Linked DNA regions of Parasedimentitalea psychrophila. The protein of the gene in region 2 interacts with the protein of the main gene of each other region in a pairwise test. Links are inferred from orthologs where the notes say so. Each region holds a gene or a part of one and is shown on either strand. Other genes may lie near its edges. The genes, in order: QPJ95_RS15560 and dnaA.

What was found.
Region 1: the proteins of dnaA (region 2) and QPJ95_RS15560 interact in binary tests that used the Escherichia coli proteins (3 or more experiments, as listed by UniProt). The link is inferred for Parasedimentitalea psychrophila from one-to-one orthologs.

Annotation. Positions count from the first base shown.
Region 1 is NZ_CP127247.1:3,189,158-3,192,320, forward strand. What follows is about bases 6-2,844. They hold QPJ95_RS15560 (replicative DNA helicase), read right to left. Parts: upstream 2,269-2,844; coding sequence 742-2,268; downstream 6-741. Other genes in these bases: alr (alanine racemase), read right to left, coding at 6-80; QPJ95_RS15555 (nuclear transport factor 2 family protein), read right to left, coding at 176-625; QPJ95_RS15565 (orotate phosphoribosyltransferase), read right to left, coding at 2,524-2,844. Outside these bases: more of alr, read right to left, coding at 1-5; more of QPJ95_RS15565, read right to left, coding at 2,845-3,163. UniProt on the Escherichia coli protein: The main replicative DNA helicase, it participates in initiation and elongation during chromosome replication. Travels ahead of the DNA replisome, separating dsDNA into templates for DNA synthesis.
Region 2 is NZ_CP127247.1:1,491,186-1,494,337, forward strand. What follows is about bases 61-2,888. They hold dnaA (chromosomal replication initiator protein DnaA), read right to left. Parts: upstream 2,267-2,888; coding sequence 854-2,266; downstream 61-853. Other genes in these bases: dnaN (DNA polymerase III subunit beta), read right to left, coding at 61-650; rpsT (30S ribosomal protein S20), read right to left, coding at 2,835-2,888. Outside these bases: more of dnaN, read right to left, coding at 1-60; more of rpsT, read right to left, coding at 2,889-3,098. UniProt on the Escherichia coli protein: Plays an essential in the initiation and regulation of chromosomal replication. Binds in an ATP-dependent fashion to the origin of replication (oriC) to initiate formation of the DNA replication initiation complex once per cell cycle.

The DNA.
Region 1 (3,163 bases), 1.7 Mb from region 2 along the record:
TCGCCCGCGCTGAGGGCATCAAGGTTGCGCCAGTTGGTTGCCAGGGCATCCAGATTGATTGATAGTTTTGCTGTACTCATGATTTGTTCATGACATGCGCGGGGCAGGGGTCAAGGGGGGAATAGTCGCGGTAATCAGTTTGCAGGCTACAGTTGCCGGTCAGTGTGTCGCGCATTCATGTGCCCGTTGGCGGCCCTTCGTTGGGCTGTGGCATTGAATGCCACCAGATGCGCACGGTTGTGGCCAGACCCTGATCGTCAAGCTCGGCAACAAGGGTTCCGTCCAGCTCCATTCGGGGCAGAGGGTCACCAGGGCGGCGGTCGGGCAAACCGGTGCCGGTTGAGGCGGCCCAGATTTGAAACAGCTCTTCGCTGGTGACCTGATAGGTCACATTCCAATGGGCGACCCCGCCATCAGAGGATTCACCCAAGACCTTGTAAGACAGAGAAATACCGTCCTGTAGCAGAATACGTTGCCAATAGGCGGCCAGCTCCGAAGGGCCGGATTGCACTTGGAACGGGGTATTGTGGTAGCGGCCATCCGGGGTGAACAGGGCGGCAAAACCGGCTGGGTCTTTTGCTTCCCAGACCCGCTTATAGGCGGCCATAAAGGTGTGAATGCTCATTTTTGGAAATCCCCTGGAGTGCAATAGGCGCAGTTGTGCAGGGTCTTTCGCTGGCGTCAAGTCTTTGCCAGGCCGTGCGCCCTGACCATGATGCGGTCAAGGCGCACGGCGTGGGATCAGTATTCCTCTTCGCGCGGACCGTTCTGCCAGGTTTTGGCAAGGTTGCCAAAGCGGGTGAACTCAGCCACGAACGACAGATCAATAATGCCGATGGGGCCGTGGCGCTGTTTGCCAACGATGACTTCGGCACGGGCATGCAGCCGTTCCATCGCCTCTTTCCACTCTTCCATCTTGTCCAGCTCGTGATCGCCGGGCTTTTCACGTTCTTTGTAATATTCCTCGCGGTAGACAAACATCACCACGTCGGCATCCTGCTCGATCGAGCCGGATTCGCGAAGGTCAGACAGTTGTGGCCGTTTGTCTTCGCGGTTTTCCACCTGACGTGACAGCTGCGACAGGGCGATCACCGGGATCTGCAATTCCTTGGCGATGGCCTTCATCCCCATGGAGATTTCACCAATTTCGTTGACCCGGTTTTCAGCTGTACCACGGCAAAGCTGCAGGTAGTCGATCACCAGTAGATCCAGCCCGTGGGTGCGTTTCAGGCGACGGGCGCGGGCGGCCAATTGCGAGATCGGCAGGGCGGGCGTGTCATCAATGAACAGCGGGCAGCTTTCCAGCGTTTTGGCGGCCTCGACGAACTTGCGGAACTCGGCCTCGGTCATGTCACCTTGGCGGATCTTGTGTGACGAGATTTCCGAGGCTTCGGCCAAAATACGGCCCGCCAGCTGTTCGGCGCTCATCTCGAGGCTGAAAAAGCCAACCACGCCGCCATCAATGGCACCTTCGGTGCCGTCGGGCCGGATGCCGCGCTTATAGGCCTTGGCGACGTTATAGGCGATGTTGGTGGCCAGCGAGGTTTTGCCCATCGAGGGACGCCCCGCCAGGATCAGCAAATCCGATGGGTGCAAGCCGCCCAGCTGTTTGTCCAGATCGACCAGACCGGTGGAAATGCCGGCCATGCCGCCGCCACGCTGATAGGCTGCGTTGGTGACGTTGACCGCCTCGGTCACCGCTTTGAGGAAGGATTTGAAACCGCTTTCGGTCTGGCCTTGTTCCGCCAGTTTATACAGCGACTGTTCGGCTTCGACGATTTGCTCTCTGGGTTCGGACTCGACATCGACGCGACGGGCCTTGTCGGCAATATCCTGCCCCAGCCCGATCAGCTCGCGGCGGATCGCCAGATCATAGATCATCTGCGCATAGTCGCGCACCGCAAAAGCCGAGATCGAGGCGCCGGCCAGCTTGGCCAGATAGGCGGGGCCGCCCAGTTCCTTGAGCCCCTCATCTTCCTCCATGAAGGCCTTGAGCGTCACCGGCGAGGCCAGCGTGTTCTTGGAGATCCGCGCCGCGGCAATTTCATAGATGCGGGCGTGCACCGGATCGTAGAAATGTTCAGCGCTGATGATCGACGCAATGCGGTCAAAGACATCGTTGTTGGTCAGAATCGCTCCCAGAAGTTGCTGTTCGGCCTCCACCGAATGCGGCATCGGGCTTTCCGGCGCAGTCTCGGCGTTGGCGGGCAATTGATCGGGCATCAAGGCGGGCGGCTGATGGCCGTCGAATGGGGTCAGTTCGTTCATGTGTGCTCTCGTGGTCTGAGCTATAGTCAGTAGGCCGAAGGCCCGTCGGATGCGACATGTATGTTTTCTGTGGGCCCTATGGGGATAACTGCGCAGCCACTGGGGAAAACCCTGTGGATGTTTTGTGGACCAATTGTGAAACTCTACATGATGTGGGGGGAAACTCAACAACCGCGAATTGTTGAGGCGATTTTGTGGCAGATTTGCGAGTCGGGGGCGTTATCCACAGGGAGGCTGCCCCCGACTAGTTTGAGCTCAGGCGGATTTATGCGCGTCCTGCCAGGCACGGGGGGCTTTCAGGAAGGTCTCGACCTCGTCCAGTGTTTCGATGCTGAAAGACTGTTGCGCGCGGGCCTCGGCCAGAACGTCCCACCAGGTGCAGAGATAATGCAACTGAACCCCGTGATCGCCCAGTTTTTGGATCGTTTCGGGGAATATGTCATAGTAAAAGATCACCGCCGTATGGCCACAGGTGGCTCCGGTTTCGCGAATGGCATCGACAAAGGATAGTTTTGAGCCGCCGTCAGTGGTCATGTCTTCGACCAGCAGAACCCGTTCGCCTTCGCGCATCACGCCTTCGATGCGGGCATTCCGACCGTAGCCTTTGGGCTTTTTGCGCACATAGGTCATTGGCAGCGCCATACGTTCTGCCACCAGTGCAGCAAAGGGAATGCCCGCAGTTTCGCCACCGGCGATATTGTCGAAGGCCTCAAACCCGGCGTTGCGCATCACGGTGACAGTCATGAAATCCATCAGGGTGGCGCGGATGCGCGGGTAGGAGATCAGTTTGCGGCAGTCGACATAGCTGGGCGACGGCAGCCCCGATGCCAGAGTGAAGGGGGTGTCGGTGTTAAAGTCCACCGCACCGATTTCCAGCAGCATACGGGCTGACAGG
Region 2 (3,152 bases):
TCGTCATCATCCAGCAGCTTACGCAACTCGCCGACGGTTTTACGAGGAACAATGACGCCAGGCATATCCATCGCGCCGGCCGGCAGATCCGCATCGATGCGGGCCAGACGGTGACCATCGGTGGCCACACAGCGCAATGCCTTGCCATCCGCCCCATCCGCCGTGTGCATGTACACACCGTTCAGATAGTAACGGGTCTCCTCGGTCGAGATCGCAAACTTGGATTTATCAAACAACCGACGCAGCATGCCGGCAGGCGCGGTGAAATTGGACTGATATTCAGATGACGCCATCACCGGGAAATCCTCACGCGGCAGCGTCGCCAATGAGAAATTGGACCGTCCGGCCTCAACCGTCAACCGTCCGGTGGCCGCGTCAGCTGTCAGGGAAACCAAGGCCCCATCGGGCAGTTTGCGGACAATTTCATGCAGGGTGGTGGCTGACACTGTGGTGGCACCAGCGCGTTCTACCTGAGCAACCGCTTTGTCGACCACTTCGATATCCAGATCGGTGGCGCGGAATTGCACATGCTCCCCTTCGGCCTCGATCAAAACATTGGCGAGAATCGGGATGGTGTTGCGGCGCTCCACAACTGACTGGGCCTGTGACACTGCCTTCAGCAGGGCACCACGTTCGATACTGATCTTCATTCCCTCAATCCTCTTCGAATGGCCGGGAAGGGCAAACTAACGTTTTACCCAACCGGCACAAGGCTTTTCATGGATTTGTTCAGTGGAATGGCCACCCCGTCAAGGGGGCACACCATCGATGTCACCTCATTGCCGGGCAATCGTTGCCTTACCGCACGAAAAAACGGCCCCGGATCTCTCCGGGGCCGTCAAATCAAAGGATTTTATGCTTCCAGCGCGCGGCGCAGCATTTCGACGTCTTCAGCAATCTGACCATCCGTTTGCTTCAACTCCTCGATGCGCTTGACGCCGTGCATCACCGTGGTGTGATCCCGGCCGCCAAAACGGCGACCAATTTCCGGCAGCGACCGACTGGTCAGCTGCTTGGACAGATACATCGCCACCTGACGCGGACGGGCAAAGGAGCGCAGCCGCTTGGGGCCAATGATGTCAGACATGCGGATATTGTAGTAGTCGGAGACTTTGCGCTGGATCTCTTCAACGGTGATTTTTCGCTCCGAGGCGCGCAGCACGTCGGCCAGGCAATCCTGGGTCAGATCCATGTCAATCTCGCGCCCAACCAGCGAGGCAAAGGCGAACAGACGGGTCAAAGCGCCCTCCAGCACCCGCACATTGGTGGAAATGCGATGGGCCAGGAACTCCAGCACCCCATCGGCAATCTGAAGACCCGGATAAGAGGTGCCGTATTGCGTTACCTTGGTCTGCAGAATGCCAAGACGCAGCTCATAGTCGGTGGGATGAAGATCGACCACCAGACCACATTGCAGCCGCGACTTCACCCGGTCTTCCAGATCTTTGATCTCACCCGGGGCGCGGTCGGCTGAAATAATGATCTGCTTGTTCTGATCCACCAGCGCGTTGAAGGTGTGAAAGAACTCTTCCTGTGTCGATCCCTTGCCAGCGATAAACTGAACGTCATCCACCATCAGCACGTCAACTGACCGGAACAGGTGTTTGAAATCCATCATGCGACGTTCGCGCAGGGCCTGCACAAAGCGGTACATGAATTGTTCTGCCGACAGATACAGCACATTGAGGTCGGGCTTGCGGGCGATCAGCTCCCAGGCGATGGCATGCATCAGGTGGGTCTTACCAAGACCAACACCCCCATAGAGCACCAGCGGATTGAAGGTGACGGGACCACCCTCGGCAACCCGGCGCGCGGCGGCGTGGGCCAACTCGTTGGGCTTGCCAACGACAAAGCTGTCGAATGTGAAACGCGGATCAAGCGGCGCGGCCTGCAGTGTTTCCATTTTGGCCAGAGTCGCGCTGGCAGCACGCGGAGCAGAATTCTCCAGCTCGACGTTCCGATCGGCCAATTCCAGATAAGGCTCTTCGGCACGCTCAGGGGCGCGGGCCGGACGGACCGGCGAATTGGCAGCAACTTTGAATGACAAACGCTGCACCGGTTCACCGGACAGGCTGAATTCATGCAGAATCAAATCTGCAAAGTTTTGGCTAACGTAATTTCCCATGAAATTGGTTGGTACGTGGAATATAGCCACTCCGCCTTCCAATACATCAAACTCAAGTGGCTCAATCCACGTGGTATAATTGTTTTGGCCAATTGTCTTGAGCAACCGTTGTCTCAGTTGGCTCCATTTATCTTCTGTCATTCCGCGCCTCATACATCCCGAATTAATGGCTTTACCAGCCCAGCACTCGCCCTACAGTCTCAGCAAACGCCAATAAAACATAACTATCCCAGGCACAGGCCAGCATTAAACTGATCTACACCGTTCCCTACGGGACAGTTTCTTTGACATTCGCAAAGCAAAAACACCCATGTTTCCACATGGATTTAGTCAATTTTACGCACTTACAATGCGACAAGGCTGCCACCCGGAATCACCCGAGGCAGTTGCATTCAATCTGCGCTCAATAAATTAGAGTACGCATCCGAATTTTTAAGTCACGAAAGATTTCCTGATGCCCATCAGGAAAGTCGCGAGCAGCCTAGTCCCCCCAGCGAATGAATCGCTGTACTATTGGTAGCAACATAGCGCACCGGCCATCAATGAAACTCTGATGTTGACTCGGAGATTGTGGATAAAGAATCTCTCTGGCCCTTTGGACAGCTCAAAGAGCGTGACAAAAAAGCAAAGGCGCTGCAAATTGCAGCGCCTTTGACGTATAGTCATACTTGGTCCAGGAACCAAAACTCAGGGAATCACCCCTAGGGAATCAACCCAGCGATTTAACGCGGGCTGCTAGGCGCGAGACTTTACGCGATGCAGTGTTCTTGTGGTAAACGCCCTTGGTGACGCCGCGCATCAGTTCAGGCTGAGCCGCGCGCAGAGCTGCAGCGGCCACTTCCTTGTCGCCTGATTCGATGGCTTCTTCGACAGTACGCAGGAAGGTGCGGATGCGCGAACGACGGGCTTTGTTGACAGTAAAACGCTTCTCGTTCTGACGGGCGCGCTTTTTTGCTTGTGGTGTATTTGCCATGGTATTGGACCTTACTCTCGGGTTTGTATCTCTGACGCGCAATGCCAGCCAACC